Regions from separate parts of the Thermodesulfobium fumaratoxidans genome, predicted to be linked through region 1. Evidence: riboswitches for the same ligand, from Rfam matches in the RefSeq annotation. Region 1 holds a riboswitch; the other holds the start of a gene.

Evidence for each region. A riboswitch is a leader RNA that binds a small molecule or an ion and turns the genes downstream of it on or off. The one in region 1 is predicted to bind molybdenum cofactor.
Region 2: it holds a riboswitch for molybdenum cofactor, as region 1 does, so the genes downstream of both, V4762_RS01815 (extracellular solute-binding protein) here and V4762_RS07845 (NADP-dependent glyceraldehyde-3-phosphate dehydrogenase) in region 1, are expected to answer to the same signal.

The regions. Positions count from the first base shown of each region.
Region 1 is NZ_JBAGBW010000020.1:17,376-30,161, reverse strand. Features, by position in the region: gene V4762_RS07870 (aldo/keto reductase) at 1-421, shown strand, start outside; gene V4762_RS10070 (MerR family DNA-binding transcriptional regulator) at 586-720, shown strand; partial or broken gene V4762_RS07865 (MerR family transcriptional regulator) at 985-1,320, shown strand; gene V4762_RS07860 (hypothetical protein) at 1,456-2,403, opposite strand; gene V4762_RS07855 (cytochrome b N-terminal domain-containing protein) at 2,425-3,006, opposite strand; gene V4762_RS07850 (hypothetical protein) at 3,008-3,163, opposite strand; gene V4762_RS07845 (NADP-dependent glyceraldehyde-3-phosphate dehydrogenase) at 3,517-5,157, opposite strand; molybdenum cofactor riboswitch at 5,373-5,491, opposite strand; gene V4762_RS07840 (sensor domain-containing phosphodiesterase) at 6,026-8,719, shown strand; gene V4762_RS07835 (M48 family metallopeptidase) at 8,793-9,464, shown strand; gene V4762_RS07830 (universal stress protein) at 9,571-10,032, opposite strand; gene leuS (leucine--tRNA ligase) at 10,229-12,742, shown strand; gene V4762_RS07820 (ComEA family DNA-binding protein) at 12,750-12,786, shown strand, end outside.
Region 2 is NZ_JBAGBW010000002.1:141,593-154,378, reverse strand. Features, by position in the region: gene V4762_RS01850 (NAD-glutamate dehydrogenase domain-containing protein) at 1-974, opposite strand, end outside; gene V4762_RS01845 (RidA family protein) at 1,098-1,490, opposite strand; gene sdaAA (L-serine ammonia-lyase, iron-sulfur-dependent, subunit alpha) at 1,565-2,437, opposite strand; gene sdaAB (L-serine ammonia-lyase, iron-sulfur-dependent subunit beta) at 2,451-3,113, opposite strand; gene ilvA (threonine ammonia-lyase) at 3,242-4,450, opposite strand; gene eno (phosphopyruvate hydratase) at 4,691-5,986, shown strand; gene V4762_RS01820 (diguanylate cyclase) at 6,097-8,247, shown strand; molybdenum cofactor riboswitch at 8,276-8,395, shown strand; gene V4762_RS01815 (extracellular solute-binding protein) at 8,575-9,558, shown strand; gene V4762_RS01810 (ABC transporter permease) at 9,632-10,372, shown strand; gene V4762_RS01805 (ABC transporter ATP-binding protein) at 10,380-11,468, shown strand; gene V4762_RS01800 (MgtC/SapB family protein) at 11,476-12,177, opposite strand; gene V4762_RS01795 (RCKP-type rubredoxin-like domain-containing protein) at 12,428-12,553, shown strand; gene V4762_RS01790 (Fur family transcriptional regulator) at 12,675-12,786, shown strand, end outside.

The sequences.
Region 1 (12,786 bases):
AAGCGTTCTTGATGATTTGGGAATTGGTTTTGTCCCATTTAGCCCATTGGGCAGAGGATTTTTAGCTGGAAAATTTGATAAGAATTCTACTTTTGATAGCTCAGACTTTCGAAGCAGACTCCCTCGTTTTACCCCAGAAAACTTAGACGCAAATCAAGCTTTAATTGATTTAATTAAAAAATTCGCAGAAAGAAAGAGTGCAACGTCGGCGCAGATTGCGCTTACATGGTTACTATCACAAAAACCGTGGATCGTGCCTATTCCTGGCACCAGGAAATTAGAGCGACTGACTGAAAATCTTGGATCTGTTAATATTGAATTTAGTTCAGACGAAATAAATGAGTTAAACCTTGCAAGTTCCAAAATTAAAATTGCTGGGAGTCGCTATCCAGAGGAACTGGAAAAAACTACCAACCAATAGTAGATTTTAAACGATTGATTTTAAAGATAGCAATGTCATATTAGTCATCAGAATATAATGAATGCTGAAATTTAAAGTAAAATATATTATTATATTTAGGAGTATGGATTGATTCTTACTCCTAAATATTTTTTAGTCTTATTAAAATTTAGAGGAGAAATTATATGACAATTTCTGAAGTAAGCGAGAAATTTGATATTTCGAAGGATACTCTTCGCTATTATCAAAAGCGTCGTAAAACCCCTTGTTTCAACTATGGGGATATAAGACGCTTGCCGTTAGGTAAATGTTGCACTTGACATCCATCAAAATCTATTTTACCACATATATCAGCAATTAGTACATTGATAACTGAATATATGAGGTTACAGCAGGAAAATGAGATAGAGTAAAATCTTCCATGCCTCTGCTGTGTAAAATATTCAAGGCGTAGAATGTACTATGAGTTGGGGCATCGACTCTTGGAGGAGAAATTGTAAGACCTGCACAGCAAGAAAATTTGCTTAGTAGGCAGTTTCGTTGATACCAGAATCTCCCGGCTTTAGCCGTGGGGAGTATGTCAAGAACGTATTGGACTCATACCTCATGTCGGTCGCAACAAGAGTAAAATTAGGAATTATACAGAAGAAAACTGCAACTGGATTGAATTTATAAAATGTATGCGTAATGCAGGATTGTCTATTGAAGTCTTGATAGACTATGCAAGGCTATTTTTGCAAAGAGATGACACTATCGAAGCGAGAAAAAATCTTTTTATTGAACAGCGTAAATATCTAATTGAAAAGATGGAAAATACGAAAAAGACCCTAGAAAGACTTGATTATAAGATTTCAGTTTACGAAAAGATAGTAGTTGAAAAGGAAAAATCTTTGAGAAGAGATAGTTTATATATAAAATAATCAATATGAAATCTTACATTTAATAAAGTATATATAAATGTACAAAACAGTTTTCAAGCCTTAAATGATTTTAAAAGATAGGATAAATTATTGTGAAAATAATAATGAATTTACTAATTATTTAATTTTGTAAGTTTAATTTTTTTGATTTTTATACCAATCTCTCCAGATTATTCTATAAATTTTTAAAAATTTTGGGATTTTATTGAGAAATGGCAAGAATGGCAAGAATAAAAGTATTAAGAAAAACGTTATCATCAATATTCCAACCTGTAAATCTCCATTAGGAGATGTTGACATGGGCGGTAGCTGGTATGCGAGTGTATATGGCCAAAGCCACCAAGCGCCAGGATAATTTCCTGTTTCATTAGATATACCCCAATCTTCTCCAAGCATATCCAATGGCCTTGCAACACTGTGATAAACTTTTCCCTGAAAAAGCAGCAATGGTTTCGTAAAATTCATATTATAAAAGTCATAAGGAGAATTTGAAGAGACAATTGATCCTTCGAGTAAGCCAGACAAACCCAACTTAAATAAACTGTTCATCATTGTTTTTATAGGACCGTAGTCACCATTAGGAATTATTACATTGTTGTGTTCAATTTTTGCATTTTCAAGCGCCTTATCATAAGATTTTACCCATTTCAATTTTTGTTCATTGGTAGCATTTTTATATGCTTCAAGAGCAGATTTTAAATTATTGTCAAAAACAGCAACCTTTTCAAGAGGATTTATTATATAATCATTTATTGAATTAATCGGAGTAGTTACACCTAAAATAGCTGAAGGCTTAATACCAAAAAAATTCTGAGACTGAGAAGTATCGCTATCGTATGGCGGGCCATAGTCGCCAATTGGGCTTTTGTCGTCAAGAATATTGATAAATGTTTTCAGATAGGAAATAGATTCATATTTTGCAATTTGTTTTGCGGTAACTGGAGGATAGTCTGGAGAACCAAATGCTAAGGCAAGAGCAAATATTATTATGGCTATGGATACGAATACAACCAAGCCCTCTTTTATAAGATCATAAGATTTTAATGGAACATTCTTTAAATATTTATCAGATTTTAAGCTCATATTTTCTCACCCCACATAAATTTATAAAGGTTTTACAGGACCTTCACTTCTTACGAGAAAAAGATGGATTATAATTAACACAATTAATACGATAGGCACAACTAAAATGTGAAAACCTAAAATTTGTGCCGTGTTCATTGGATCGAAAAATCCACCAATTCCCATAGCATTAAGCAAATCTTTTGACTGTACAGCAATCCATTGAGAATCCCAATTTGTTTGTGAGAGATATCCAGTAAAACCTTCAAAGGTTGTTAATCCAAAGGCCAACATTCCGAAAAGCCATGTTTTGCCTCGTCCATCTCTATATGCTGCCATTGAGAATTTTGATAATAGATGAAGAATAAGTCCTCCAAAAAAAATTTGGACCCCCCAAAAATGAAGAGAGTTAACAAAAGCGCCGATTTTTGAAAAGTGATACCATGCTGGACCAAATGAAACCAATATTATTCCTGTAATTACAATAAAAGCAAAAGAGGAAAGAGATATAACGCCAAATATGTAAGCAAAAGAATTAACATAAGTTGGCATAGTTGTAGGAAAAATGTCATCTGAAGTTAGATTTTCCTTAAAAAAGTTTTTTGTTTTTCTTGTAATATTCATTTTACTCATCCCCTTCAAAAAACTTTGGCAATCTAAGCCAAATTGATATGACAAAAACAATTAGAACAATCATCCATGCAATGATGTCAGGTGTTGCAAGGTTGAATATTCCAAAAGCAAAATGAGGAACAGGGGGCAAACCTTGAGCTGGTATCATATTTTTCCCTCCATCCGAAATAAATGTTTATAAATATTCGGAATAACCTAAACTAATATTATCACAAATCCTTATCTTTAATTTTAGAAATCGTTTAACAATATAAATGTTTATCTATTTTAAATTCTGTCATTGTTTGAACAATTTTTATTTGAATATTATATGTAATTAAATTTAAAATTCAATTATCGAAAGCAGAAAATTGCATTTTATAATATAAAAATAAAAAACAAATACAAATTAGTTTTGCTTTTAATAATGTACGCATAATTTAAGAGATATAGTTACCCTTGAAACTATGAGTGTTTTATAATCAATTTTTGAGTACAACGTTTAGTTCTTCTACTATAACTTTACAATATGAAATCCCTTGATAAAAATTGTGATTTATTTTCATTGACTATTTTTGTTATCAAATTTTTATTTAGGTCTGAAGATTTTGCGGCTACAAGTGTTCTGATAGAAAATGATCTTAAGGCATCAGACACTGAAAGTGTGCCGACCGCAGAGTCTTTTCTACCAGTAAAAGGAAATATATCTGGACCTCTTTGGCATTGAGAATTTAAATTTACCCTACATACCTGATTTACAAGTGCATCTATAATTTTAGCTATTGCATCAGGATCAGACCCAAAAATGCTTGCTTGCTGACCATAATTAGATTCAGTTATATATTTTAATGGTTCATCAATGTCTGAGAATGGAACAACTGGAATAATCGGTCCAAATTGTTCTTCGTGATAAATTCTGGCTTTTTTATTAACTGGATATAAAATTGTTGGATAAAAGTAGGTTTTATTGTATGAACCGCCAAATTTATTTATCACTTTTGCTCCAAGCATTTTTGCATCTTCAATTAGCTCTAAAAAATATTTTACCCTATCTTCTGCGGGCATTTGGGTTATAAATACATCATCTTCAAATGGAGAATTAATTTTTAATTTTTCAATCTCATCGGATAATTTTTTGAGAAAAACATTTACAATTTCAGAATGAACAAATAGTATTTTAAGCGCTGTGCATCTTTGTCCATTAAAAGAAAGTGCTCCGAGCAAGCATTCTTTTACGGCGAGGGTAATGTCTGCGTGAGACAAAACAATTGCAGGATTCTTTGCTTCAAGTCCAAGTATCATTCTTAGCCTGTGAGGCATTGGATGTGTTTTTTGGAGCGAGTCGGCAGCTTTACTTGTGCCGATAAAGGCGAGACAATTTATCTTCCCTGTTGCCATCAAAGCCGATGCAACTGTCCTTCCTCTTCCATAAAGAGTATTTATAACGCCAGGTGGAAAGGCTTCTTTAAATGCTTTTAGCAAAGGTCTATATAAAAGAATGCCATGTTTTGGTGGTTTAAAAATAACCACATTTCCCATGATTAGAGCTGGTATAAGGGTTGTAAAAGCTTCATTCAGAGGATAGTTGAATGGGCCCATACAGAGCACTATACCAAGTGGAGACCTTCTTATTTGTGCAATTATTGATTCTTCTATTAAAAATTTTGATGAGTTTCTATCAAGAGTTTTTAGCGCATCAATGGTATCAATTATATATTTAACAGTTCTGTCGAATTCTTTTTCTGAATCTATATGTGATTTTGCAATCTCCCACATTAAAAGATTTACGATTTCATCTTTATTGTCTTGCATTAAATATACAAATTTTTCAACACATTTTATTCTGTCTTCAACCTTCATTGAAGGCCAGGCCCCATTTCCGTTATTATATGCATTTATTGAGCTATCAAGAATTTTTAGTGCTTCTTCTTCATCTAATGATGGATAGCTTCCAAGTATTATCTGTTCAGGTATTGAATCTTCATTTTTACAACAAAAAATGGGAGAAAGAACGGTTATTTTGTCTTTTGTCCAAGATTGTAATTCTCCATTACAAAGATATTCTGTTTGATCAATGCGATCTTTCAGAACAAATTTAGCTGGGATTTTATTTATAATGGGGAATTTGAAGTTAAAGTTAATATCATCTTTATTTTGATTCACATCAACCTCCAATTATTTCAGATTTTAAATTTGGGGCACCATTTAGATATCTCCAACCTTAGGAGTATTTGATAAAGCTATATTCAATTCTTAAATAAATGAACCAATGTTTTAAATTTTTAAAATCAAAAAAATAAAAATATTTCTAAGGAAAGAACAAGATGATGAGGGAGGCAAGAAAATAAGCACAATAAGCACAATAATCTGAATAAACAAACCTCATATATTTTCCTCCTTTCCAAAAGGGGGGCAGTTTCGTTTCCAAAGCTACCGTATTGGTTTGCACTCATAGCACTTAAGCTTTAGATATGCAAACTCGGAGAAACAATACCTTATAGTATAATTTAGTTTTTTATAGAAATCAATTGTAATAAATTTAGTTTTTACTAATTTATTTATATGTTAATATTTAAATTGCAAAGCAGCAAATTGCTATTCACAATATTTTATACTTTATGATACAATTTTTATTGTGTTATTAAATAACTAGGTTTGCATAGCATGATAATATTATATTTTCTTTAATTTTGGTTTTTAATTTAAGAATATGGAGATGATGTAATTTGACGAGGGGATAAACCTATTTTATTGTTGTTGTAAAGCATTTGTCCCATGTTTTTTAACTTTTTAAAAAGTAACTTTGTTTTTTGTAGCGTAAGTTGTAAATTATTTTTTTATTTTTTTAAACTCTTTAAGATTTTATTTACTTCAAATTCATTTATATTTTATAAGTTCTTTAGCCCCCCCCCCCCCCACACACACACAAATTTACACAAGATAAAAATAGAAAAGATTTTATTTTCCTATTTGAAAAGAACTTTTTCTACTCTTTTTTTGTATATAATCACCTCTAGTGTGGTGAATAATTATGAAGCATGATAAAAATAGTTCAAAAAATTTTAAATCTAAAAAGTATATAAATTCAAAAGAAATTTATATTGAAAAAACTCCTGATTTACATTTCTTTCTTCAGGCTACTGAAGGCACCATTAGCAATAACCTTCCAAAAAATAAATTTAAAAATGGTAAGGAGTTCTTAACAAATTTAGTCGAGTTAAATGTATCGTTAACCCAGATAAATCAGATTGCTTCTCAAACAAAAGATGAAAATCTTTTTCTCAAAACAATTTGTGAACTAATATCAATACATACTGACATAAAACTTGTTTTTATTGGCAAAGCGAATTTAAATGAAAACATAGAATTTATCGGTGTAGCAGGCGTTACACAGATTTTAGATGATATTAAAATATCCGTTTGTTCAGATATTCCTGAAGGTCAGGGTATGGTTGGCAAGACTTATAGAGAGAAAAGACCTTACTATACGTCATTTGTAAAAGATCCCTTAGAGAATCCATGGAAAGAAAAAGCAAAAGAATATGATATAGCATCTGGGGCCACATTTCCCATTTTTAGAAATAAAGATATTTGGGGGGTAATATCCTTTTATCATTCAAATGAAGGTTTCTTTGACAATGAACTTCTTAAAGAAATCCTTGAAAAGATTTCATATGATATTGGTTTCGGATTAGACCATATAGATCTTTTTAACAAAGAAAAAGAATCTGCTCAGCTAAGAGAGGCTTTGTTAAACAATGCTGGTGTCGGGATAGTGATGCTTAGATATCCTGATAGGGATATCCTTGACGCAAACAGGACCTTTGCTATTATGATGGGCTTCAAGGATGAAAAGGAAATGCTTGGGTTAAAGATTAGAGATTTTTATCCTAACGATGAGACTTACAACAAAGTTGGGAATTTTACTGAAGCTACAATTTTTCAAGGCAAAAATGACGTATTGAAAAACGTTCATTTTGTCCGCTGCGATAAAACAAGTCTTTATGTAGATTTATCTGGAGTGTTAACTAAAGTTCAGGACAATAATAAATATGTAATTTGGACTGTTATAGACGTTACAGAAAGAGATAAACTAAGTGAAGAGTTAAGATATCAAGAGAGTTTCGATCCTCTGACGGGACTTCCAAATAGAGCCATGCTTGAGCGTGAGCTAAATAAAGCATTTTTAAGGGCAAAAAGAAATGATTGGCTAATGGCTCTTGCTGTAATAAACCTTGATTGTTTTAGAATGATTAATGAAAAATTTAGCTATGCAGTAGGGAATGAAGTGCTAAAAATCGTAGCCAAAAGATTGCAGGAATCTCTCAGAAAGACTGATTTTATTTGTAGGCTTAGCCTCGTGGGAGATGAATTTGCAATAATTTTTGAAAACTGTCAGGATAAAAATAAGCTTTCTGTAATATTTAAAAAGATAGAAAAGAGTATTCTTGAGCCAATTATTTTAAAAGATAATTTAGAAATAAACATAGTAGGTCTTAGTATGGGTGTGTGTATCTATCCTTATGTGAAAGTTGAGAATCAAAGTGAAATGATTCGCTATGCCCTGCAAGCTCTCTATGATAGCAAGAAACACAAACAGGACAGGGCTAACTTTTGGACTATATACGGCGAGGCGGTATCGAAAAAACAAAATCATTGTCAGATGTTATTAAGTCAGGGTAGAGTAATGGTCTACTATCAGCCGATTTTTGACAATCAAACTTCAAGCATTGTTGGGATAGAAGCCCTTGCAAGGCTGCTTGATGATGGTGGAGCCATACTTACGCCAGATAAATTTTTATCAAAATTTACAAATGAAGATTTATTGGAATTAACTCGTCAGGTATTAACAATTGCTCTAAGGGATGTTGAGGAATTGGATGAAGATGGACATTCCTTAGTTGTTTCTGTAAACATAGAGCCTGGTTTTGTGTCAGAAAATTTCGTAGAAATTGTTAAGAATATTATAGAAAAAAGCAAGGTAGAGCCTTCAAAGATATTTTTCGAAATACTTGAAAGAACTGAGTTCACTCAGATCGAAAAGGCAATAGAATATCTTATGAAGTTAAAGGATATTGGGGTTCAGCTTGCGCTTGACGATGTAGGCAGTGCATATTCGTCACTGTTGAGAATAAAAAATCTTTCTGTTGACAAGATAAAATTGGATCAAGGCTTTATTCGTGGGTTAGAAAAGAATCCTCAAGACCTTCACTTTGTAGAATCTATCTTCGGTCTGGCAAGAGCGAAGGGCATATATTTTGTGGTAGAGGGGGTAGAGACTCCAGACATATTTGATGCCCTAACTTCTATGGGAGTTCCGCTGCTTCAGGGCTATGCAATAGCAAGACCAATGCCAAAGGATATGCTAAAAGATTTCTTAAATACAGGATATTTTAGATTTAGATCCCTAAAAAGCCTTTTGGGCATTTATTCCAGGCAGCTGGTTCAGCATGGCATTTTGGAGAGGTCAATATATTTTGGTTCACACATTGAGGATATTTTGTGTTTTACTGATTTTAAAAATAGCCAGCTTTATATTGATATGAAAAATATGTACGTATCAGATGACAGCCTGATATTTAAATATTATGAAGAATACTATCTTGCTGTAAACGACATGAACAATAATCCAAGTGAGAACAAATGGGACAGAATAAAAGAAATTGAAAAGGTTTTAGAGAGAGCTATAATCAAAGAATATCGTAAAATGAAGCGAGAGACATAATCGAATTGATATACATTTTTTTGTAGCAAGTTTGTGTAAAATGCAGTATTTCACTTTATGCTTATAGGGGTAGATTTCTATTAAAATAGACAAAATATTACGTTCAAAAAGGAGAACAATCTCTCTTCAGATAATAGAGGGCGCAAAGCTTGTCGTAAAGGCTCCATATTATGTAACTGATGTGGACATAGATAAAGTTGTTGAGAAATACGCTGAATGGATTGAGAGAAAAAAATCTGAATTAATCGAAAGAAATTCAAAAGTTTTAGAGAAGAAATTTTGTGATGGAGAAGAATTTTTTTATTTGGGAAATTTATTTAAATTAAAAGTAGCCGACTTTCAAGCTAAACCTATAATATTTAATAATGGGTTTTATATTGCAAAAAATCATCTACCACAAGCTAAAAGCATATTGACAAATTGGTACAAGAATCGTGCTCGTGAAATATTTTCTGAAAGAGCTACATTTTACTCGCATTTAACAGGACTAAAATTTAACAAGTTAAGAATTTCCAGCGCAAAGACGAATTGGGGGTCTTGTTCCTATAAAAATACTCTAAGTCTTTCTTGGAGGCTTATTATGGCTCCTATAGATATTATTGATTATGTAGTAGTGCATGAAATCATACACATAATAATTAAAAACCATTCAAAGGAATTTTGGAGTAAGGTTGAAGGGCTTGTCCCAAACTATAAAGAGAAGAGAAAATGGTTAAAAGAATTTGGTCATGAACTGATAGTCTAAATTACATACCCAGCTTATTTTTTAGATAGCTGGGTATGTATGACCTATGGGTAAAAAAGGGACGACGCTATCAATAAATTGCATAACTTTAAACTTTATAACCCCCTTAAGCCTTGATGGTGTGTAAGTCTTTTACAGTTTCTGATGGGAACCTGTTAATTATTACAGGTATTGGAGACTTTTTTATAACTCTTTCTGAAACTGAGCACATAAACATTTGGCACACTGGTGAAAGGGCTCTGGTTCCAAGAGCGATAAAATCAACTCCTTCTTCTTTTGCAATTTTCAAAATTTCAGCAGAAGGATCGCCTATGAGAATTCTTTCTTTTACTGTAGTTCCTTTTGTGTTGAAGCCATTCAAGCACTTATCAAAAATCATTTCACCGTCTACCTGAGCAAGTGCCATTAGCTGATCGTCAGTAATATCTTCGTATGAAACAAAAGGCATCCTTTTCTCTGCAAATACCAAAGTGACCTCAGAATCCTTTTCCTGGCTAGCAAAGTTAATAGCCCATCTTGCAACATCTTGGGAGTCCTTAGAATCGTTTACTCCTACCAAGATTTTCATTCTACCCTCCTTTTGTAAATTCATTTTGTACTAAATACACTTACAACATTAAGCTTTTATTTAATAATAGCACTATTAAAAACTTTTTTTTATAACAATATTTTATGAATTAATAAGAGTTTAAATTGAAATGATTTATTATATTTAAATTTATTTAAAATTTATAAAATTATAATTTGGGTTTATAATAATTCAAATGAAATTACTAAAAATTGGGGAGGCAATATTATTGGGCTTATATCCTTTTGAAACAATCGAAAAGAAGTGGCAGGCAACATGGAAAGAAAAGAAGGTCTTTAAAACAGAAGAGGAAAAGGGAAACAAAAAAATATTTATATTGGAAATGTTCCCTTATCCATCGGGGAATCTTCATATGGGGCATGTTAGAAACTATACCATTGGTGATGTTGTAGCTCGCTATCACAGGATGAAATCATACAATGTTCTTCATCCAATGGGCTGGGACGCTTTTGGGATGCCTGCTGAAAATGCAGCTATTAAATACGGCGTTCATCCTTATGAGTGGACAGTAAAAAATATTGAGAATATGAAGAGACAGCTAAATTCTTTAGGAATTAGTTATGATTGGGATAGAGAGGTAGCTACATGCTTTCCTGATTATTATAAGTGGAACCAATGGCTATTTCTTCAATTCTACAAAAAGGGATTGGCATATAAGAAGAAATCAAAAGTTAACTGGTGCCCCGAATGTAAAACTGTTCTTGCAAATGAACAGGCAGAAGAAGGAAGATGCTGGAGATGTAAAAGCGAAGTAGAATTAAAGGAGCTTGAACAGTGGTTCTTCAAGATTACAGACTACTCTGAGGAGCTTGTAAAAGACCTTGATATCTTGAGGGGCTGGCCTCAAAAAGTAAAAGTTATGCAGCGCAATTGGATAGGCTTATCAGAAGGAGTAATGATAAAATTTAAGCTCTCTGAGAAAGTAGATGGGTATAAAGACGATTTTATAGAGGTATTTACCACAAGGTCAGATACTCTGGGCGGAGCAACCTTTATGGTGGTTTCAGCCGAACACCCAATAGTGAAAAATATCTTAGACAGCAAAAATAATGAAGAATTGATAGAGTTTTTAAAGGATTATGAAAAAGAAAAGATTCAAAATAGGTTTACAGTTGGTGTAAATGATAAAAAAGGCGTATCTCTTGGCATAACAGTTGTGAATCCGCTTACAAATGAAGATATTCAAGTCTTTGCCTCAAATTACGTTCTTATGAGCTACGGTACAGGAGCTGTGATGGGAGTTCCAGCTCACGATGCAAGGGATTTTGACTTTGCAAGGGAGAAAAATCTTCCTATTAAATACGTAATAAAGCCCGAAGATAAGGACGCCTGCGATGAGAGCAGTGTTTATGAAGATGAGGGAATTGTCGTAAATTCGCCTCATATCTCTGGGTTAAAGAGCTCAGATGCTAAAAAGAAGATTGTAGAGATGTTTCAAGAAGAAAAAATAGCAAAATTCGCCAAACAGATAAGGCTAAGAGACTGGCTCATATCAAGGCAAAGATATTGGGGCACTCCTATCCCAATAGTATATTGTGAGAAATGTGGAATTGTGCCTTTGAGCGAGAAGGATTTGCCAGTTATTCTGCCGACAAATGTCGAATTTACTGGAACAGGCGGATCTCCATTATCCAATATCGATGAGTTCGTAAATGTAAAATGTCCAATATGCGGATCGGATGCCAAGAGAGAGACCGACACAATGGACACGTTTGTCGACTCTTCATGGTACTATCTGAGGTTTTGCGATCCAAAAAATGTTACCGAACCCTTTTCTAAAGATAAAGCTAAGTACTGGATGAGCGTAGATCAATATATTGGTGGAGTCGAGCATGCAGTCCTTCATCTACTTTACTCAAGATTTTTCGTGAAGGTCTTAAGAGATTTAGGATTTTTGGAAATTGATGAGCCTTTTTCGAACCTTTTAACTCAGGGTATGGTCCTAAAAGAAGGCGAAAAGATGTCTAAATCAAAGGGAAATGTGGTAGACCCAGAAGAGATCCTTGCTACTTACGGCGCAGATACAGCTAGATTATTTATTCTTTTCGCGGCTCCGCCAGAAAAGGATCTTGAATGGAGCGACCAGGGTGTAGAGGGCGCTCACCGTTTTCTATCAAGGGTTTGGAGACTATTCCACGATAATATTGATTTGATAAAGGTCACAAAAGAGTTAACTTTCGATGATTTGAACAAAGATGAGGTCGATATCTACAAAAAATTAAACAAGACATTGTTAAAGGCTGGAAACGACATTGAGGACAAGTTTCATTTTAATACATCGATCGCTGCTCTGATGGAGTTCACGAATGAATTTTCTTTTTCTCTAAGGAACAAAAAAATAAGACCCGAGCTTGTTAAAAAGATATTTGAGACATTCACCATAATTCTTTCTGTATTTGCTCCACATATGTGCGAAGAAATATGGTCTGAAATGGGAAATAAAGACCTGATAAGTTCACAGAATTGGCCAGAAGTAGATACAAATTATCTTGAAGACGATATATGCGTGATTGCAATACAGATCAATGGAAAACTTAGAGACAAGATTATGGTAGAAAAAGATCAAACCGAAGACGTTATAGAAGATATGGTAATGTCGAGTCTCAGAGTGAAAAAGTTTATCGAGGGCAAGGATATCTTGAAGAAAATTTATGTAAAGAACAAGATTTTCAATATAGTGGTCAAATAGATATGACATGAAAGAAAAGCTATCTCTAATATTATCATTGATAT
Region 2 (12,786 bases), on a different contig from region 1:
ATAAGTTCCAATATCTCAAGCCTAAAATCATCTTTTCGGTCGCTCCACCTAATACCGCCCCTAGCCACCTTGCCTCCACGTAAGTGACAACCCTCCATCAGGTAAGAGTGAACGTATATTTCATACATAGGCCTTGGCAATGGCATTCTAAGTATCTTGGAAGAGTCGATCTTAAGAGAAATATAATGATACGATCTGTCTCTATAAAAGTTTGTTCTAATAGTAGAATCGACCACGTTTAAAATTGCATTTAAGATCTTGTAATCTTGTATGTTGTTTACTTCTTCGAGCATAGCTGTTATTTGACTGAATACCTCGCTTGTCTTTCTTGCGCCCTTTTCAATAGATGGTTTAAATTTTTGTTCAAATAGGTCAATAAATAATTTTGATATTTGTGAATACTTTACCAAGGTTGTAAACACAGATTTTCTTTTTAAGCTAAAATCTACCTGCATTAGGTAACTGCCAAAAGTTCTTAATAGGTCAATCGTTTTATAGTCAAGAAATTCCTTAGCGGCAAGTGCGTTTAATTCATCGTTTTCTACCACATTGTTTATTATCGCAATAAAATTATCCTGAATAACTGATGCGCTTTTTTCAATATCAAATTTTACATTTTCTATGCTATAGCTTTGAATAAGTATTTTTTTATCGCCTACGCTTACCTCAGAGAAATTCCCGTAAACAGCATTTAAACCTAAATTTCTTAAAATAGGCAATACCTCATACAAGGGTATTTTGCAACATGAATAGATCTTAAAGAACACACCTTCATCTTGCTTTATAATCCTCACTTGTTTTTGATCTTGCTTGAGAAGAGCATCAAAAGCTTCACTATCTACTATTGCCTCCGCTGGCGATACGCTTAACCTGTAATCGTCACTAAAAAAAGAAGTGTATGATGAAGCTATTTTGTTGCCTTTTGACAATTTTTCATACTCTTGTTGCCAATTTGAAAAATTTTGAGTTGACATGTTTTACTCCTTTCATATTGTTTACATTAAAATTTTTTAATGTAAATCTTGTTTAGCCATTGAACCAAATTAAAATATTTAAAAATTTTTGATCGCAACTCTTTATAACATGTTATTATAAAATTATATACTTGCTATGGCCTCTATCTCAACTCGAGCTCCCTTTGGCAATTTTGAAATCTCTATAGCTGATCTTGCAGGCAAAGTGGTTTGAAAATAGTTGGCATATATTTCGTTTATCAAAGAAAATTCGCTCATGTCGGTCAAAAATACTGTTGTTTTAACTACGTTATCGAAGTTCAAATTTTCAGAGCTCAATATCGACTTTAAGTTTTGCAAGGCCTGATCAAACTGAGATCTTGTATCTTCACCTGCGAAATTTCCTGTCTTTGGATCTATCCCCAGCTGACCAGACACGAAAACAAAACCATTAGCCATTATAGCTTGAGAATATGACCCTACTGCAGCTGGAGCGCTCTTTGTAGATATCACCTTTAATTTTGACAAAATCTTCATCTCCTTAAAATTATAATAGTTAAATTAAATAAACTTAAGATTAGAAATTCAAACTAAGAAAATAGATAATTTTTTTAGCTATTCATCATAGATTCTATCTTCTTACCAGTTGGAGTCTTGGCTAAACCTGCTTCAGAAGTCTCTTTTAGACTTTTTGGCATCAAACGCCCAATCTCATAAGAAGCCGATATCACCTCGTCAGGGGGGATAACGCTTTCAATGCCGGCCAGTGCTAGCTCAGCAGCGACCAGTGCGTGAACAGCGCCAAAGGCATTCCTCTTGACGCAAGGCACCTCCACTAAGCCTGCCACAGGGTCGCAAACCAACCCAAGGCAGTTCTTCAAAGCTAAAGCAACCGCATGACCAATCTGATCTGGGCTGCCTCCCATTAACTCCAAAACAGCAGCAGCAGCCATAGCCGAAGCAGAACCGCATTCTGCCTGACAGCCTCCCACAGCTCCTGCTAATGCAGCGTTGTTACCTATTACCATGCCGATACCCGCAGCAGTGAACATGCTTAAAACGATTTTTTCATCGGGCAAATTCATTTCCTCTGACACAGATAAAACAGCACCAGGTAAGATGCCGCAAGAGCCAGCAGTAGGACAGGCTACTACTAAACCCATACAGGCATTAACCTCACTAACTGACAGAGCATAACAAATTGCTTTTTCTACCATTCCCCCTAAATAAGTATTTTTGCTAATAAAGCTATCAAACTTTGATGCATTCGTGCCCACCATCTTACTAATTGAATAATTATAATTTTTTCTACCCTTTTCAACTGAATTTCTCATCACAGTCAATCTCTGACTCATAACTTCAATTATTTCATCTTTAGCCTTTTGCATTTTTTGAGATTCAGAGGACAAAACTATCTCAGATATATTAGAATGATTTTCTTTAGCCTTCGAAATAAGCTCATGTACTGTAGAAAAAGAGTTCACTATAATCACCCCTTTAAGACCTATGAATTATCTTAACAAGATTTAAATCGGGCAAACTTGATAAAATACTGTAAATATCTGAGCCAATGTAGTCATCAGTTTCAATTGTCATCATAGCGTCTTTACCTCTTTCTAATCGTGAGACATACATATATGCTATGTTTATATTTTTACTAGAAATTATCTGCGTAATTTTGGCTATTATACCTGGATAGTCCTTGTGACCAACAATCAAGGCCTCATAATTGCCAGTTAAATTAACTTCATAATTATCAATCTTTTTAATTATTACATTACCTCCGCCAATAGATATGCCCCGTACTATTATTTTTAAGCCCGACGCATCTGTCATCTCAAATTCAAGTGTATTTGGATGATCCACAGGAATATTAGATGGCACAAAGTTAATCTTTACACCCGTCTTAGCCGCTATGCTTATAGCTCCAGGAATTCTTTCGTCTTCTGTAGAAAAACCCAAAAAACCAGCAGCAATAGCCCTATCGCTCCCATGCCCTTTGTAAGTTTTTGCAAAAGACCCATATAGATTTACTTTAACTTCAGCTGGAGTACATCCCAAAATAGCCCTTGCCATATTAGCCAGCTTCAGCGCCCCTGCAGTATGAGAGCTTGACGGCCCAATCATAATTGGTCCTATGATGTCGAATATGCTTTCCATAGCCATCTCCTAAGTGTTTATTCGAAAATTATTCTTAAGCCTTATCAGGCCAAAGAAAATCAGTTCCAACTAAAATCATTTTTATTCCCAAAATAAACTTTTCCAAAATACAAACTTCAAGCTTAACTTTAAATTAATTTAACTTCGTATAGCTGATTTTCTAAGAGAGTCTTAATTTTATATATATGTTCTCTATCAAATACCTCAAGATCGATAATCACTTCAGCACTGCCTAAATTAATATCCCCTCTTTCTCGGTTATGAAAGACGGATAAAACATTCGCTCCAGAATCAGCCACCAATTGAAGAAGTTTCCACAACGACCCCGGTCTATCTGAAAGGACTACCTTGAAGCTTGCTTTTCTAAAAGACTTCACAAGCCCCTTATTTATAATGCGAGATACCATATTTATATCTATATTCCCTCCGCTTATAACAACAGCAATTTTTTTATTAGAATAATCTTTTAGCCTATACAACAAAGCAGCCACAGATGTTGCGCCTGCACCCTCAGAAATCGTCTTGATTCGTTCCATCAAGACAAGAATAGCATCAGCAATTTCATCCTCATCTACAAGAACTATATCGTCAACATATTTTTTAATTATCTCAAAAGTTATTTCTCCAGGCTTTCCAACAGCTATGCCATCAGCAATAGTGGGAGATCCTCTATAAAAAGATGGCACCCCTGATAAAAGAGCTTCCTTCATAGATGGCATATTCTTAGCCTCTACGCCAATAATCTTTACACTGGGTTTTATCTGTTTGGCTGCGATAGCTATTCCAGAAATAAGGCCTCCACCCCCCACAGGGACGACTATTACATCCACATCTGGCATATCCTCTAATATTTCCAAACCTATAGTGCCCTGACCTGCAATAACGTCAAGATCGTTGTAGGGGTGAACAAAAACCAAATTTTTTTCTTCCTGTAATTTCCTGGCAGCTTCATTTGCCTCATCAAAACTGTCGCCTTGCAATATTACGTTCGCTCCATAACTCTTTGTGGCCTTAACTTTAACAATAGAAGCCTTTGATGGCATTACTATAAATGATTTTACGTTTAACAAGGTAGCGCTCAGTGCGACTCCCTGTGCGTGATTTCCTGCAGAAGATGCTACTACGCCTAATCTCTTTTCTTTTTCAGATAAATTAAAAATTTTATTGTATGCGCCTCTAAGCTTAAATGAACCGGTACGCTGATAATTTTCCATTTTTAGATAGACTCTATTTCCTGTCATACCAGAGAGCGTGTTGCTGTAAGCGAGTTCTGTTTTATATGCTACATTTTTTAGGGTTTCACGAGCAGCTTCTATTTCTTTTTTAGAAATATCCATAAACTCTCCTTTTTACCTTTGTAATTAAAAATATCTTCATATTACAAAAAATTTTATTACAACAGATCGCATTTGTCAAATAATTTTTATTTATTACAAAATATTGTATAAAATTTTTAAACATATAATTTGATAATCTTTAATAAATACCAACCGTAAAGCAAGGACTGCTCAATCTGACTTGACATTAAAATTTTATAGTTTCATACTAATAAAAAATATCTTTTTAGGAGGGATAAAATGCAACAGGGGATAGCATCGATCAAGGCAAGAGAAATATTAGATTCCAGAGGCAACCCTACTGTAGAGGTTGATTGCTTATTAGAATGCGGTATAACAGCTCGTGCAGGAGTTCCATCAGGGGCATCTACCGGTTCTAAGGAAGCAATAGAGCTAAGAGATAACGATAAAAAAAGATTTTTTGGCAAGGGCGTACTAAAAGCCGTCAGCAACGTAAACGAAATAATTGCTCCAAAATTAATTGGCTTAGATGCCACCAAACAAAGACAAATTGATTCTCTTATGATAGAACTCGACGGAACTACTAATAAGGCCAAGTTAGGCGCAAACGCCATACTCGGCGTATCTCTTGCAGTAGCAAGAGCAGCAAGTTATTTCTCAGACCTCCCGCTCTACCAGTACTTAGGAGGCCCAAATGCAAATTTATTGCCTGTTCCATGCATGAACATTATGAATGGCGGAGTTCACGCAAATTGGCAAGGAGCAGATTTTCAGGAATTTATGATTGCACCTTACGGAGCCAATACTTTCAGAGAAGCCTATGAGTGGTGCAGCGAAATTTATCAATCTCTTAAAAGTCTCTTAAAAGAAAAGGGCTACAGCGTGGGAGTAGGAGACGAAGGCGGCTTCGCTCCGCTCGTAAAATCAAACGAGGAACCTTTTGAATTGATGAGCAAAGCAATAGAAAATGCGGGGCTAAAAGTTGGAGAAGAAGTGGGTTTTGCCCTTGATCCAGCCTCAAGCGAATTTTACAAAGAGGGAAAATACATTTTAAGGCGCGAGAAAAAAGAATTAGAACCAGCTAAAATGGTAAAATACTATGAAAAAATCGTAAACAATTTCCCACTTGTGTTATTAGAAGATGGTCTTGCCGAATACGACTGGGAATCATGGAAACTATTGAACAAGGTCCTAGGAGACAAAATCGAGTTAGTTGGAGACGACATATTCGTAACAAATATAGAAATAGTAAAGAGAGGCATTTCTGAAAATATTGCAAACTCAGTCTTGATTAAATTAAATCAGATAGGCACTCTTTCAGAGACCTTTGATACAGTAAGATATGCCCAGAACTCAAAGTGGGGAACGTTCATCTCTCACAGAAGCGGGGAAACTACCGATAGCTTTATCGCTGATTTTACTGTGGCAACTTGCGCTGGACATCTAAAGACAGGCGCACCTGCTAGGGGCGAAAGAGTAGAAAAATACAACCAGTTGCTGAGAATCGAAGAAGAGCTTGGGAAGTCTGCAAGATATGCTGGCAAGAGTGCTTTTATTAGACCCATAAATTTCTAAAATTTATCCTAAATTTAGAAATCCTATCATAATTTTGTGGTAGGATTTCTTTTTTTTTGATATCATAAATATTATGATAAATATAATTAATATACATACCGAAACTTAAATTGGATATAAATTTATTAGATTTATTACAAGATTCATCTTTAATATCCCTTTTTATTTACCAAGAATCTGGCAAAATAGTATATGCAAACCGCTCTTTTTCGAATCTAATAGACAGAGACCTTGATGAGATAATTGGCAAGACATTTTTTGAGTTCATATTTCAGAACAAGAAAGAAAGATTAGAATCAGAAAAAGTTATTGCGAAAAGGCTTTCAGGAGAAAATTTTATAAAAGAACTCTCAGAAGTTAATTTTTTAAGAAAAGACAAAGCCCTAATAAGTACTTATGTAACATCATACACAATTGACTTTCAAGGAAAGAAATCAGGTCTTGTTATAATAATTGACAAATCTTCTGAAGAGTCTTATAAAAAATTATTAACTGCCCTCTTAAAGATAAACCAGCTTATCCAAAATGAAAGAAACAAAGAATCTCTCATCGAAAACGTCTGCAAAGTTCTCGTAGAAGAAATTGGATATTTTATTGCTATTTTTGGCAACATAGATAAAAATATGCTGTTCAAGCCTATTTCTATAAAGACAAAAGACAAAAATATAAGAAAATCTCTTGATATGTTTTTAAAAAACCACAAAATCAGCGTAGACACAAATGCCATATATGGAAGAGGCGCAATTTCTGAAGCATACCATACAAAAGATATCTCATTAAGAGTAGATGTGCTAAGTAATCCAAACCATTCCTATTGGATAGACTTTTACAAAAAACACAACATTGATTCTCTTTGCGCTATACCCATAGTTAGAAATAAAAAAGTTGAATACGTAATCCTGATTCTTGACAATTTCAAAGGCTCATTCTCACTTGAAAACATAAAACTAATAGAAGAGCTAAAAAGAGATCTATCCTATACGTTCGAGAAATTTGAAAAAGATAGACTCTTAGACGTAATGAAATTTGCAATGGATCAAACTCACGAATGGGTCATAATTACAGATAAAAATGCAAATATAGTATTTATAAACGATACCGTCCTCAAAATCTCTGGTTATAAGAAAGAAGAACTGATTAGAAAAAATCCAAATATTTTCAAGTCTGGGCTCATAGAAAATGAAGTCTATGAAGGTATGTGGAATATATTGCGCAACAAAAAAACTTTTAAATATAGGTTTATAGACAAAGCAAAGGATGGTCATATCTTTTTCTTAGACGCAATAATATCGCCTATAATAGAAAACAACGAAATAGAATACTTTATATCGCTTGGAAGAGACATAACTGAATTGGTAAAGTTAGAAGAAGAAGACAAAAGACGGCAAAATCAGTTAAACCTTATGATAAATGGTTTGCCAAACCCAGCATGGCTTATAAAAAACTATAAAATAATTTATCAAAACCAGGCAGCAAAAGACCTCTTTCAATCTCGTTTGGGCGGATATTATTGGAATGAAATATACAAAAGTAAATTTGTTTCAACCAATCAAATAGATGCTTTGCACAATCCAGATAGCACAGATCATGATACGTCTTGCAATTTTTGCCTATTAAATTCAGCTCATAGTGAAGGAGTTGCAAAAAATTGCATAGTTGATTTTGGCGGCAGGTTTTTTGAAATATGGTGGGTGCCAGTAGATGTTGATTTATCGTTACACTATATAATAGACGTTACAAAATATAAGGTTATGGAAAAAGATTTAAAAGACCTCTCAAATACAGATTATCTCACAGGACTACCTAACAGAAGGTATTTCATAGAAAGGCTTCAAGACGAGACAGAAAGATACAAGAGGTCAGGCGTAACTTTTTCCTTAGCAATGTTAGATATCGATCACTTTAAAAAAATTAACGATATATATGGTCACGATATGGGAGACAGAGTATTAGTTGAATTCTGCAATACCATAAAAAATAGACTACGAAAGATTGACACATTTGCACGGTTTGGCGGAGAAGAATTTATGTTGATCTTGCCAAATACGAAAATAGAAAAGGCCGCAAAACTATCCGAAGAATTAAGAGTGTTAGTGGAAGGCATTGATCTAAATAGCATTAGATTTACTGTAAGCATCGGCGTTATCGACGCCTGTCAATCAGATACAGTTGATTCTCTAATAAAAAATGTAGACGATTTGCTATACGATGCAAAGAATTCTGGAAGAAACTGCATAAAGTTCAAGAAATACTGCACATAAGGTTTTACAAAGAACCAATTTTATTATAGAATTATCTAAACTCCGAGTTCTTTTGACCTAAGGCCTTGGGCTAAGGCAAAGAACCACTTAACGGTTGTTTGGGAAACCGAGCAGCCCCCTATTGGAAAGGAGACAATTTTTTATTATGCGCGACTTATTTCTTTTAGTGACTCTATGCCAGAGTTGTTTGCCTCCTTTTTTATCTCACAGCCTCAAGCCTATATCATTTATGCCCCAAATCCTACAGGATCAAAATATTTTCTATAGAAGGGGGGATAGAAAAATAGTATCAGTTTAAAATCTTAGATAAAAAGGAGTGAACTTAATTTGAAAAAGGGTATTGTAGCAATCGTAATTTTGTTATTAGCTGGAGTATTTATCGCAGGATGTGCAACCTCTAATAAGGGGGCAAATCAGCAAACAGAAAAAGTAAATTTATACCTTTATGGGGCTGGAACTTTAGCCAAGCCATTTAAAGAAATTGATGCAGCCTTTGAAAAAAAATATCCGAATGTTTCCATAAAATCTCAATTTGGTGGAAGCGTAAAAATGGTAAAACAGGTCACCGATCTACATCAACCAGGTGATATTATTGCAGTTGCTGACTACAATGTTATCCCTAAGTATATGTTTGGAGAAAACAACCAAACAAAATATACCGATTGGTATATCGGCTTCGTAAACAACTCGATTACTTTTGTCTATACAGATAAAAGTAAATATGCCAACGAAATAAACTCGGACAACTGGTATAAAATATTGTCAGAAAAGGGCGTTCAGATTGGCAGATCAAATCCAAATACTGACCCATCTGGCTACCAAACACTTCAAATGTTAAAACTTGCAGATAGCTATTACAAAGATCCATCAATTTACGAAAAAGTTCTTGCAAATGCGCCAGAAAAAAATATTAGAGACACAGAAACAGAGTTACTGAGCTCACTTGAAGCTGGTCAGATTGACTATCTTGCTATTTATAAATCTGATGCACTTCAGCATCATCTAAAATACTTAGATTTACCAACACAAATCAATCTTAGCGATCCAAAATACTCAAGTATCTATAAAGAGGCATTGGTAGATACGAAAAATGGAGAGCTCCCAGGAAAGCCGATAATATATGCTATAACTATTCCAAATAACTCTAAAAATACTGAATGGGCCATAAAATACGTTGAATTTTTGCTTGGTCCAGAGGGTCAGGCAGTAATGAAGAAGAGCGGATTTGGAGTTATAGAAAAACCATATGCAAATGATACTACTAAGGTTCCAGCAGAACTAAAGCAATTTGTAAGTGAGTGGCCAAAATAGTAAAATGAAAAATATGTTGAACAGCAAGAGGATACATTTTAATTGGTTGTTTTTAAGCTTTTGGTTGTTCGCAATGATAATCTTAGGATTTATATTGTTACCGCTTTTAGAGATGTTATTCGAGCAACCGATTGGTCTCATCTTAAAAGTAGCTCAAATGCCCGACGTTACTAACTCAATAATGTTGAGTTTAGAGGCCTCGTTTATTACTGCAATTATAGCCGCTATCTTCGGAACTCCTCTATCATATATTCTTGCAAGGGGCCAATTCCCCTATAAATCATTGGTTGAGGCCATAGTAAATCTTCCTCTTGCTGTTCCTCATACAGTTGCAGGCATAGCGCTGTTATTTGTTTTTGGCAGAACAGGCCCAATAGGTCGCATAACACAATCTTTTGGGATTAGTTTTTGGGGGACCATATTTGGAATAATAGTTGGAATGCTCTTTGTAAGCTTGCCATACATGGTAAATTCTGCAAGATTGGGCTTTGAAAACGTCGATATCAGAATAGAAAAGGCTGCAAGAACCTTGGGCGCTACAAATAGCCAGGTTTTCTTTCACATATCCCTCCCGCTTGCCTTTAGATCTATTCTAAGCGGAATAGTCCTTACCTACGCAAGATCAATTGCCGAATTCGGAGCAGTTATAATATTAGCATATCATCCAGAGACGGCTCCCGTAAAAATCTATGAGCTCTTTCTCACAGGGGGCTTAAAGCAGTCCTCTGCTGCTGCAGTATTACTATTAATTGTTACTATTTCAACCTTTATATTGTTTCGCTACTTAACCAATTTCAACAAATCGAGGGCATAGACATACAGTGAGTTTTCTTAAGGTCTCAGATATTCAAGTAAAGGTTGAAAAATTTCTATTAAAAAATATCTCTTTTGAATTAAAAAAAGGCCAGATATTAGCAATTTTAGGACCTAGTGGCGCAGGTAAAACGCTTTTATTAGAAACTATTGCAGGCTTTTATATTCCAAATAGCGGCCAGATTTATCTTGACGGCCAGAACATTTCTAAACTGCCAGTAGAAAAGAGAGAGATGGGATTTATGTTTCAAGATTTTGCGCTTTTTCCGCATTGGACAGTCAAAGAGAACATACTCTCACCTATCAAATTCGCAAAAAAATACAAGAAAACAAATCTTGATCCAGAAGAGATAATAAAAATGCTTCACATAGAAAGCCTTTTAGACAGATATCCATCTAATTTAAGCGGTGGAGAAAAACAAAGAGTCGCCCTAGCAAGGTCTTTAATTACGAATCCTAAGATGTTTTTGTTCGATGAGCCTATGTCAGCACTTGATGCTCGCACAAGAGAAGAGCTCAGAGAAGAGCTTTTGCAGATCTTGAAAAAGCTCTCTTTAAGTGCAATCTATGTAACTCACGATCACGTCGAGGCGTTCACTTTGGGAGACCTTGTAGGAATCATTAAAGATGGAAATCTAATTCAAGTTGGAGAAAAAAATCAAATATTTAGAAGGCCAAATTCTAAATTTGTCGCAAATTTTGTAGGAATAGAAAATTTATTTTCAGCAAAAATCCAATTTGTAGAAAATATATCCTCTGATCTTTTTCTTATAAAGGCAAAATTCAACCAACTTGATTTTGAGATACACTCAAAAGAGAGAACTTCAGTCAAAGAAAGTGTGATTCTTTGCATAAGGCCCGAAGATGTGACCTTTTTAGACGAATCAGAAAAAGAAAACCACAACTTAAAAAATATTATAAGCCTTGAAGTTGTAAACGTTGTTCAGATTGATTTCTTTTATAAAATTTTTTTACGAGGCGATATCTCTCTAAAAGCAGTATCTTTAAAAGATACTATCAAAAAGTATAAAATTAAAATAGGCGAGAAAGTAAACGTACATATTGATCCTGAATCTATTCACATCATAAAAGAGTAAACAATCTCTAATGATCTTTAGCCCCCTGGCTCCAATTTACATATTTTACATAACTTGTATGTTTGAGCCTTTCCAGAAGATCCTTTAGATCTTCTTCATTTATGTCGCCTGATAAAATATTAAATATTATTTTACTTTCACCCTCTTTTGACGATTCTATTCTCATATTTTTCACAGGATAGCCCAATTGCCTCAAAAGTTTTCTTGTTACGTTGAAAACCTTATCCTCATTATTGTGCTCTACCCCTGCACATACAGAAATAATAAAATCATTTGCTGTTAATATAGGTAAATTATTTACAGCACCGACCATTGTCCTCAGAAGCGTGTTGGTAAGCAAGATAAAGATAGTAGCCATAGCTGCCGGCATCCATTGTTGAGCTCCAGAACAGGCGCCTACTGCCGCAGAGCACCAAAGAGTAGCAGCAGTATTTATACCCCTTATATTTATGCCTTCTTTCATAATAGCCCCAGCTCCTAAAAATCCTACTCCAGAAACTACATAAGCAACCACCCTTATATCATCGACTCTCCCACCCATACGAAGTCCAAGGTCGACAAATATGGCAGCCCCAAGAGCGACAAGGGTATTGGTCCTCAAACCAGCAGGATGTTGTCGCCATTGACGCTCTACACCTATAAGCGTGCCAAGCACAAACGCAAGAAATAACCCGAAAAATGTCTGTCCCAAACCCATTGTCTGATCCATATTTCACCTCAATTCTATTCAACTTTTTATATTATAGATTTTTAAGCTTAAAGCCGTCTTAAACAAAAACATGTGAAAGGTTAAAACCTTTTAAGAGAAAAAGATATCAGATTATCAATCCAAGGAAAAAATATTGACTAAACTTTATTTATAAATATATAAAGATTTTTAATTGTATTTTAATATAAATAGTTTATCAAAATGATATAATATAAGTGATTATTAAAATTAACAAAAGGAGCTAAGAAAAATGTCGATTTTTAAATGTAAGAAATGCGGCTATACAAAAGAAGGTCGATGCAAGCCAAAAAAATGTCCTGAGTGCAAAGAAGAAAATTCTTTCGAGAAAGTAGAACTTGATAAAGATAAGCAATAATTTTAACTTGTTAAAATTATGTTAAAATCTTTCCATAAGTAGACTCTTTTAAATTAAGAAAGTTTACTTATGTTTGTTAGTCAAAACTTAGAAAAGTATTAAATTTATAAGGAGACATAAGATGAGGATGACGCCACAAAGGAAGGTTATAATAGACATATTAAAGGGCACGAAATCACATCCAGATGCGCTTTGGATTTACCAAAACGCCACAAAGAAGATACCCAGGATGG